Regions from separate parts of the Ensifer sp. M14 genome, predicted to be linked through region 1. Evidence: riboswitches for the same ligand, from Rfam matches in the RefSeq annotation. Region 1 holds a riboswitch; each other region holds the start of a gene.

Region 1 (3,272 bases):
TGGCGGGAAAGCTTGCCGAATTGTGCAAGTCGCTCGATATCGGCCTCGTCTACAAGTCGTCCTTCGACAAGGCCAACCGCACGTCGCTTTCGGGCAAGCGCGGCATTGGCCTCGACAAGGCGATGGAGGTCTTTGCCGATCTCAAGAAGGAGTTCGGCTTCCCGGTACTGACCGATGTCCACACCGAGGAGCAGTGCGCTCTGGTCGCCCCGACTGTCGACATTCTGCAGATCCCTGCCTTCCTGTCGCGCCAGACCGACCTGTTGGTGGCCGCCGCCAAGACCGGCCGCACCATCAACGTCAAGAAGGGCCAGTTCCTGGCGCCTTGGGACATGAAGAACGTGCTCGCCAAGTTCACGGAAAGTGGCAATCCCAACATTCTTCTGTGCGAACGCGGCGCGTCCTTCGGCTACAACACGCTGGTGTCCGACATGCGGTCGCTGCCGATCATGGCTTCGCTCGGTGCCCCCGTCGTCTTTGACGCCACCCACTCGGTGCAGCAGCCCGGCGGGCAGGGCGGCTCGACCGGCGGCCAGCGCGAGTTCGTCGAGACGCTGTCGCGTGCGGCCGTTGCCGTTGGCATCGCCGGCCTGTTCGTCGAAACCCACGAGGATCCCGACAACGCGCCGTCGGACGGCCCCAATATGGTGCATCTGAAGGATATGCCGCGGCTGCTCGAAAAGCTGCTGGCCCTTGACTCGGTTGCGAAGTCGGTTGTGAAAGGTGGTTGATGAGCCTCTTGGTTGCAGCCGGTGCCCTGCGCGACGCATGAAACGCACGCGCATAGATTGAATGCTTAGGGTGGATTTTGCTATAACAGCGAGCACTTCCTGCGTATCATTTTTGCTTGAGGGCGTTGAAGCAATGGAGTGCCTTGGCGCCTCCATATAGGCGCAGTGTAAAATCGGAGCGGGATGTCCATCTACTAGCACATCAATTTGCCGCGGCGCGAGAGATGAGCGTCGGGCGCACAATGACAATCGTCACGACTATTGACATCGTTCATTTAACAATTAGAAATGCCTCATTCCGAGGGGAGCACTATTCTGTGCTGAGATGGCGGTGAGCCGGACCCTTGAACCTGATCCGGGTCATGCCGGCGTAGGAACGGGAAAAGAGCCGCATTCGGCAAACTAATCGCGTTTTCGCTTTCACCTGGATCTCCGTGATGTTTTGTCTGGAGATCGATCGATGCTGTGTTTTGCCAGTTTCCGCCGGATGGCGGATCCGCGTTTCGCCCGGGTTGCCGCGTCGGTTGACCGGCGATGCGCGTAGCTTTCACATTTGTTCGTAGCCTTGTTGGACTTGCTGTCCTTTGGCAGGCCTCGGTGTTTGTTTTTTCGCTACCGGGCTATCTGCTGCCAACGCCGCTTGAGGTGCTGGCTGTGTTTGCACGGCAGCGAGCATTTTTGCTTGAACAGAGCCTTGTGACAATCGCCGAAATGCTGGCCGGTCTCGCGGCCGGCTCGGTGTTCGGTGTGGCGACAGCAATTGGCCTGGCGGCTTTTCCGCGGCTCGGAAAACTCGTCTGGCCCTTCGTGCTTGTCCTCCAAGCCTTTCCCGTCTTCGTCATAGCGCCCTTGCTGGTGCTGTGGTTTGGCTTCGGCATGGTCTCGAAGATCGTGATGACGGCCATCATCATCTTCTTTCCCGTTGTTTCGGCATTCTCGGACGGTTTGCGCCGTACCGATACGCAGATCCTTGATGCCGTGGCGCTCACCAAGGCAAGCCATTGGCAGGCGTTGCGGCTCGTGCGGTTGCCATTGGCGTTGCCGGGGCTTGTTACGGGCCTGCGTGTCGCTGCGCCCTTGGCTCCGCTTGGCGCCGTTGTCGGCGAATGGGTCGGCGCCTCGGCCGGCCTTGGCTTTGTGATCGTCCAGGCAAATGCCCGCATGCAGACCGATGTCGTCTTCGCCGCGATGGCCATTCTTGCCGTTCTCGCCGTCGGCCTCAGGCTTCTCGTCGATGAGGCAACACGTCCACTCGCGCACTGGGCGCGAGAAACCTGAATATCCGAGATCAACTGGGAGAGTTCATAACATAATGATTCGCAAATTTCTGATTTCCGCCAGCTTTGCGTTCGGCGTCGTCCTTTCAACCGGCTCAGCAATGGCCGCAGAAAAACTGACAGTGATGCTGGAGTGGTTCGTCAATCCGGACCACGCCCCGATCGTCGTCGCCAAAGAACTCGGCCTGTTCGAAAAGGGGGGGCTCGATGTCGAGCTCATCCCCCCGGCCGATCCCTCCAGCGTGCCACGTCTCATTGCAGCAGGGCAGGCTGATATCGGCGTACACTATCAGCCGAACCTTTACCTTGATCATGCCGCCGGTCTGCCGCTCGTTCGCGTGGGTACTCTGGTCGAGACACCGCTCAACACCGTCACCGTCCTTGACGACGGTCCGATCCGCAGCCTTGCCGATCTGAAGGGCAAGAAGATCGGCTTCTCCGTCTCCGGTTTCGAGGATGCGATGCTCGGCCGAATGCTTGCCTCGGCCGGTCTGAAGAAGGAGGACGTCGAACTCATCAACGTCAACTTCGCCCTGTCGCCGTCGCTGATCGCTGGCAAGGTCGATGCGACGATCGGCGGCTTCAGGAATTTCGAGCAGACACAGATGCGTATCGAGGGACATGAAGGCCGGTCATTCTTCCCCGAAGAGCATGGCGTGCCGGTTTATGACGAGCTCGTCTTCGTTGCCGACAAGGCAAAGGTTGGCGACGGGCGCTTGCCGCTCTTCCTTGCCGCGGTGGAGAGGGGGGCAATTTTCCTCACCAACCACCCTGACGAAGCCTGGAAGCTTTTCGTCAAGGCCTATCCAAACCTCGATGACGAGCTCAACCGCAGAGCATTCACCGACACCCTGCCGCGCTTCGCCAAAAGGCCGGCGGCACTTGATCGTGGCCGCTACGAGCGGTTTGGAAAGTTCCTTGCTGAAAGCGGACTGATCAGCCAGGCACCTGATGTCGACGATATCGCGGTGGAAATCCGATGACGGGCGAAACAGGATTCGTGGAAAATGCTGCTGCATTGCTGGCGCGTGTCCGGCGACAACGTCCCCGTGTACACTGCGTGATGAACACGGTGGTGCAGAAGTTCGTGGCGGATGGCCTCGCGGCGCTTGGCGCGATCCCCTCCATGACATCATCGACAGAAGAGGTCGAGGCCTTTGCCCGGCGCGCCGATGCGCTCGTCGTCAATCTCGGCACGCTTGATGAAGTGCGGCGCGCGGCGATCCGCCTGGCAACAGCCGTTGCGCGCGGCGCCCACAAGCCG
Region 2 (3,272 bases), on a different contig from region 1:
CTGCGGAAGCGCTCGCCGTGCTCGGCCCAGACTTTGCCGGTATCGTCATTAGCGATATCCGCATGCCGGGGATCGACGGCCTGACGCTGTTTCGCCGCATCGCCGGCTTCGATCCCGACCTTCCCGTCATTTTGGTCACCGGCCACGGCGACATCCCCATGGCCGTCCAGGCCCTGCAGGACGGCGTCTACGATTTCATCCCCAAACCCTTTGCCGCCGAACGCCTGGTGCAGAGCGCGCGTCGCGCCTTGGAAAAACGCCGACTGGTGATGGAGAACCGTGCACTGAAACGCGCTGCCGAAACAGCAGGCGAAAGCCTGCCGCTGATTGGCCAGACCCCTGTCATGGAACGCTTGCGCCAGACGTTGCGACATATCGCCGACACCGACGTCGACGTGCTTGTTGCCGGCGAGACCGGCAGCGGCAAGGAAGTGGTCGCGACACTGCTGCACAAATGGAGCCGGCGCCGCGACGGGAATTTCGTGGCGCTCAACTGCGGCGCGCTGCCGGAAACGGTGATCGAAAGCGAACTCTTCGGCCACGAACAAGGTGCTTTTACCGGCGCGCTTAAGAAACGCATCGGCCGTATCGAGCATGCGAGCGGCGGCACGCTTTTCCTCGACGAAATCGAAGCCATGCCACCGGCGACGCAGGTGAAGATGCTGCGCGTGCTCGAAGCCCGCGAAATCACCCCGCTCGGCACCAATCTCGTCCGCCCCGTTGATATCCGCGTGATCGCCGCGGCCAAGATCGATCTCGGCGATCCAGCCCAACGGGGCGATTTCCGCGAGGATCTCTATTTCCGGCTGAATGTCGTCACGCTTTCGATCCCGCCATTGCGCGAGCGCCGGGACGATATCCCGCTTCTCTTTTCGCATTTCCTGACGCGGGCGGCGGAACGCTTCAAGCGCGACGTGGCGGATATCTCGCCAGCCGTGCGCCACCACCTGATGTCCCATTCCTGGCCGGGCAATGTGCGCGAGCTCTCGCATTTCGCCGAACGCGTCGCCCTTGGCGTCGAAGGTGCGCTCGGACAAGCGACCGCCAGCGCGTCCTTACCCGGCAGCGCCCTGCCCGAACGACTCGAGCGCTATGAGGCGGAAATCCTGAAAGAGGTGCTGCGGGCGCAGCGCGGCGACGTCAAGGCGACGATCGAGGCGCTCGGCATTCCGCGCAAGACCTTCTACGACAAGCTGCAGCGGCACGGCATCAACCGGGCGGACTATGCCGAGCGCCCGGCATCCGAAAAGCCTGTTCGCTAAAACATTTCCTAAGAGCGCGAAGCGGCATTTTGCCAGAAAACGCGCCAAGAGAGCATCCAAACCGGACACAGCCTGCCGCACGATCAACAGGCGAAGGCCACAACCTTCGGATTAGCGCTTGACGGCGCATCCGGATCGATGGCTATCTCACGACATTCACCAGGGGGGTCCCGTCAAGGGGCTGAGATTCTGCTGGTCGGACCGGCTTTGCCGACCGAGGCGCAGTGACCCGTTGAACCTGATCCAGTTCATACTGGCGTAGGGACGGTGCAGACATCGACGCCACGATTCCGCCATTCCCGCGGAATTTCGGGCGGACGTGTCTTTTCCTTCCGGCTTCAGAACTGGGTCTCCAACCGCAAACTTGGAGCCTCATCATGAATATTGCCACCAACCCCGCAGACCTCTCCGTCACCAAAGGCCCTCTTCCCGCCTCGAAAAAGGTCTATAAGTCAGGGACGATCCATCCCGAGATCCGCGTGCCGATGCGCGAGATTGCCCTGCACCCGACGTCGGGCGAGCCGCCGGTCACGGTCTATGATGCCTCCGGCCCCTACACCGTCGAAGACGCAAACATCCGCATCGAGGACGGCCTGCCACGACCGCGCCGCAACTGGATCATTGCGCGCGGCGATGTCGAAGCCTACGACGGACGCAGCGTTCGACCGGAGGATAACGGCTTTGCGACCGGCGAGCGGCTGACGCCGACCTTTCCCTTCCGTCACCCGCCGCTGCGCGCAACCGGCCGGCGCGCGGTGACACAGCTTGCCTATGCACGTGCCGGCATCATCACGCCGGAGATGGAGTTCGTCGCCATCCGCGAAAATATCGGTCGCGACGCCGCACGCCCCACATCGCGCGACGGCGAAAGCTTCGGCGCCCATATCCCCGATCACGTCACGGCCGAGTTCGTCCGTCAGGAGATTGCCAGCGGCCGCGCCGTGCTGCCGGCCAACATCAACCACCCGGAATCGGAACCGATGATCATCGGCCGGAACTTCCTGGTGAAGATCAACGCCAATATCGGCAATTCGGCCGTCACATCCTCAATGGCCGAGGAAGTGGAGAAGATGGTCTGGGCAACGCGCTGGGGCGCCGATACGGTCATGGACCTTTCGACCGGGCGCAACATCCACAACATCCGCGAATGGATCATCCGCAACTCGCCCGTGCCGATCGGCACCGTGCCGCTCTACCAGGCATTGGAAAAGGTCAACGGCATCGCCGAGGATCTCACATGGGAGGTCTATCGCGACACGCTGATCGAGCAGGCGGAACAGGGCGTCGACTACTTCACCATCCATGCCGGTGTCAGGCTTCATTATATTCCGCTCACCGTCGACCGCGTCACCGGCATTGTCTCGCGCGGCGGTTCGATCATGGCCAAATGGTGCCTGCACCACCACAAGGAGAGCTTTCTCTACGAGCACTTCGAAGAGATCTGCGACATCTGCCGCGCCTATGACGTCTCATTCTCGCTCGGTGACGGCCTGCGCCCCGGCTCGATTGCGGACGCCAACGACGCGGCACAATTTGCCGAGCTGGAAACGCTGGGCGAGCTGACGAAGATCGCCTGGGCCAAAGACTGCCAGGTGATGATCGAGGGACCCGGCCACGTGCCGATGCACAAGATCAAGGAAAACATGGACAAGCAGCTCGCGGTCTGCGGCGAGGCGCCGTTCTACACGCTCGGACCGCTGACGACCGACATCGCGCCCGGCTACGACCACATCACCTCAGGGATCGGTGCGGCGATGATCGGCTGGTTCGGCACCGCCATGCTCTGCTACGTGACGCCGAAGGAACATCTGGGTCTGCCCGACCGCAATGACGTGAAGACCGGGGTGATCACCTACAAGATCGCCGCTCACGCCGCAGACCTCGCCAAAGGGCACCCGGCCGCCCGCACCCGTGACGACGCCCTCTCGCGCGCCCGTTTCGAGTTCCGCTGGGAGGACCAGTTCAATCTGTCGCTCGACCCTGAAACGGCACGCTCCTTCCACGACGAGA
Region 3 (3,272 bases), on a different contig from region 1:
GGATGCCGCCGAGGCTCAGGGCCCCGGCGGTGATGGTGATCCTGTTTTCGGCTGGCGCGAACAAGCGCGCTTCAGTTCTTGCTCATGGCGGCGAGCCACTCGTCGATCCAGGCCTTGCGGTTGGCCGCGACCTCTTCCGATGGCAGCAGGAAGGTTTTTGCCGGATTGACCAGCTTGCCGAAAGCGTCCGGCAGCGGCTCCTTGGTGGCGGCGACCGGCATCATCCAGTTGGTGGTCGGGATGATCGACTGGAACTCCGGACCGGTCATGAAGCCGAGAAACTGCTTGGCAAGTTCCGGCTCCTGGGCGTTCTTGGTCATGCCGGCGACTTCGATCTGGATGTAGTGACCTTCCGAGAATTCGGCCGCCTGGTAGCGGTCGGTGTTCTCAGCCACCATGTGGTAGGCGGGAGACGTGGTGTAGGAGAGCACCATCGGCGCTTCGCCCTTGGTGAAGAGGCCATAGGCTTCCGACCAACCCGGTGTCACGGTCAGCACACGGTCCTTGAGCTTGGCCCAGGCGGCACCGGCTTCGTCGCCATAGACGGTCTTGACCCACAGAAGCAGGCCGAGACCCGGCGTCGATGTGCGCGGATCCTCGATGACGATCTTCTGCGACGGGTCGCCTTCGACCAGGTCCTTGAGGCTCTTCGGCGGCGTCTTCAGGGCCTGGGTGTCGTAGACCACGGCGAAATGGCCGTAATCATAGGGAAGGAAGGTGTCGTCTGAGAAATCGCCGGGCACCTTGACGCCTTCGGCCTCGATGCCGTGCGGCGCGAAGAAACCGGTGGCCTTGGCCTCGGCAACCAGGTTGGTATCGAGGCCGAGCACGATGTCGGCCTTGGAGGCGGCACCCTCGAGCTTCAGACGGGTCAACAGCTCGACACCATCGGCGACGCCGACATAGGTGACCTTGCATTCGCAGGTCTTTTCAAAGGCTTCGGCGATCTTGGCGCCCGGGCCCCATTCGGTGATGAAGCTTTCATAGGTGTAGACGGTCAGCGTCTTTTCGGCGGCTACGGCATTGGCCGCGAAGACGAGGCTTGCCGTTGCGGCAAGCGCTAGCCGGCTAAGGAACTTCAGTTGCGATGATTTGGACATGGCAGGCACCTCTCCCTAAAAATAATGTTGCATGGGAAAAGGGCGTATCGATCCGATCGCGTCTAATCCCTCCGCCGGTATGAGCCGGATCAGGTTCCGCGGGTTGGCGTTAAACGCCTCTCAGCCTTCGGCCGCATGCGGTCGGAAGGCACCCCGTTAGAGCGGGTAGAGATTTACCGCCGTGACGGTTTGATGGCAAGCGAAGTTTGAACGCCGGTATCCAGCAGCCCGACGCCCGCCAATGCTGCGAAGCCTGATGACATCAACGCAAAATCGCCAGATAGCGGCCCTGTTCGGTTTTCTTGCTTTTCCTTGGCCGTGCCTTTGCGCTATGGGCTTTGCCATGGCCCGATCCACCTTCACCATTCTGCTCGGCGGTGCACTCACCCCCACCGATCGCCTTGCGCGCCAGCTTGTAGGCAGCCGCTTCGTTGCGGCCGATGGCGGCATGCGGCATGCGCGGACCCTGGCGGTGACGCCCGATGTCTGGGTCGGCGATTTCGATTCGACCGAAGAGGCGCTGCTTGCCGAGTTTGCCGGCGTTCCGCGCGAGCCCTACCCCGCCGCCAAGGCGGCGACCGATGGCGAGATCGCCGTGGAAGCGGCGCTTTCGCGCGGTGCCGAAGCTTTGATCTTTGCCGGTGCGCTCGGAGGATCCCGCAGCGATCATGCCTTCCTGCACCTGCTTCAGGCGGCTGCGCTGTCCGAGCGCGGCTTGCCGGTGTTCATGACGTCGGGCGAGGAAGAGGCCTATCCGCTGCTTGCAGGCGAGATCGACATCGATCTGCCGAAGGGCAGCCTGTTCTCCATCCTCGGACTGACCGATCTCTTCGGGCTTACGATCGTCAATGCGCGTTATCCGCTCACCGATTTCACGCTGCCGTTCGGGTCTTCCCGCACCGTTTCCAATGTTGCGGAGGGTCCCCTTCGCATTTCCCTCGACACCGGCCGGGCGATTGTTCTCGCTCGCCCCTATGACCTTTCCGGAGCCTGAGCCTTGGCGCCTCCCATTCTGAAACTCGACGATATCTTCCTCACCTTCGGGGGCACGCCGCTTCTGGCCGGCGCCAACCTGCAGGTGGAGCCGGGGGACCGCATCTGCCTTGTCGGGCGCAACGGTTCGGGCAAGTCGACGCTGATGAAGATCGCCGCCGGCCTTGCCGAGGCACAATCGGGCGAAGTCTTCCGCCATCCGTCCTCGACGGTCCGCTACCTGCCCCAGGCGCCGGATTTCGAAGGCTACGACACGGTGCAGGCCTATGCGGAATCGGGCCTTGGTCCGAGCGACGATCCTTACCGCGTCGCCTATCTGCTGCAGCATCTGGGCCTGACCGGCGAAGAGGACCCCGCGCGGCTTTCCGGCGGCGAGGCCCGCCGTGCGGCGCTCGCGCGGGTGATGGCGCCCGAGCCGGATATCCTCCTGCTCGACGAGCCGACCAACCATCTCGACCTGCCGACGATCGAATGGCTCGAAGACGAGTTGACGCGCAGCCGGTCTGCCCTGGTGCTGATCTCGCACGACCGGCGGTTCCTGGAAAAGGTTTCGACCGCGACCGTCTGGCTCGACCGCGGCCAGTCGCGCCGGCTTGATCGTGGCTTCGGCCATTTCGAGGCCTGGCGCGACGAGGTGCTGGAGGCCGAAGAGCTGGAACAGCACAAACTCGGCAAGGCGATCGAGCGCGAGGAGCATTGGCTGCGCTACGGTGTCACCGCAAGGCGCAAGCGCAACATGCGCCGTCTCGGCGAATTGCAGGACATGCGTTCGCGCCATCGCGGCCACAAAGGCCCGCAGGGCTCCGTCCAGGCGAGCGCGTCCGACGCCAAGGAATCCGGCAAGCTGGTCATCGAGGCGGAAAAGATCACGAAGATCTACGGCGAGCGGACGATCGTCGCGCCGTTTTCGATCCGCGTGCATCGCGGCGACCGGATCGGCCTCGTCGGCCCGAATGGTGCCGGCAAGACCACGCTGTTGAAAATGCTGACCGGCCAGATCGAGCCGGACACCGGAACGGTGAAGCTCGGCACCAATCTGGAGATGGCGACGCTCGATCAGAAGCGCGAGGACCTCAATCTCGAGGACACGCTGGCGCATTACCTCACCGACGGCCGCGGCGAGAGCCTGATTGTCAACGGCGAGCAGCGCCATGTCACCGGCTACATGAAAGACTTCCT

What was found. Region 1 has a riboswitch for thiamine pyrophosphate ahead of BLJAPNOD_RS34865 (ABC transporter permease). Riboswitches for the same ligand answer to the same signal wherever they lie in the genome.
Region 2: linked by a shared signal. The riboswitch ahead of thiC (phosphomethylpyrimidine synthase ThiC) and the one ahead of BLJAPNOD_RS34865 (ABC transporter permease) in region 1 are both predicted to bind thiamine pyrophosphate.
Region 3: linked by a shared signal. The riboswitch ahead of thiB (thiamine ABC transporter substrate binding subunit) and the one ahead of BLJAPNOD_RS34865 (ABC transporter permease) in region 1 are both predicted to bind thiamine pyrophosphate.

What each region holds. Positions count from the first base shown of each region.
Region 1 is NZ_QJNR01000018.1:498,242-501,513, reverse strand. It holds gene kdsA (3-deoxy-8-phosphooctulonate synthase) at 1-731, shown strand, start outside; TPP riboswitch at 1,023-1,125, shown strand; gene BLJAPNOD_RS34865 (ABC transporter permease) at 1,266-2,009, shown strand; gene BLJAPNOD_RS34860 (ABC transporter substrate-binding protein) at 2,110-2,991, shown strand; gene BLJAPNOD_RS34855 (hydroxyethylthiazole kinase) at 2,988-3,272, shown strand, end outside.
Region 2 is NZ_QJNR01000014.1:321,233-324,504, reverse strand. It holds gene BLJAPNOD_RS30085 (sigma-54 dependent transcriptional regulator) at 1-1,262, shown strand, start outside; TPP riboswitch at 1,414-1,545, shown strand; gene thiC (phosphomethylpyrimidine synthase ThiC) at 1,640-3,272, shown strand, end outside.
Region 3 is NZ_QJNR01000004.1:753,561-756,832, forward strand. It holds gene thiP (thiamine/thiamine pyrophosphate ABC transporter permease ThiP) at 1-40, opposite strand, end outside; gene thiB (thiamine ABC transporter substrate binding subunit) at 72-1,100, opposite strand; TPP riboswitch at 1,150-1,266, opposite strand; gene BLJAPNOD_RS03670 (thiamine diphosphokinase) at 1,444-2,094, shown strand; gene BLJAPNOD_RS03675 (ABC-F family ATP-binding cassette domain-containing protein) at 2,098-3,272, shown strand, end outside.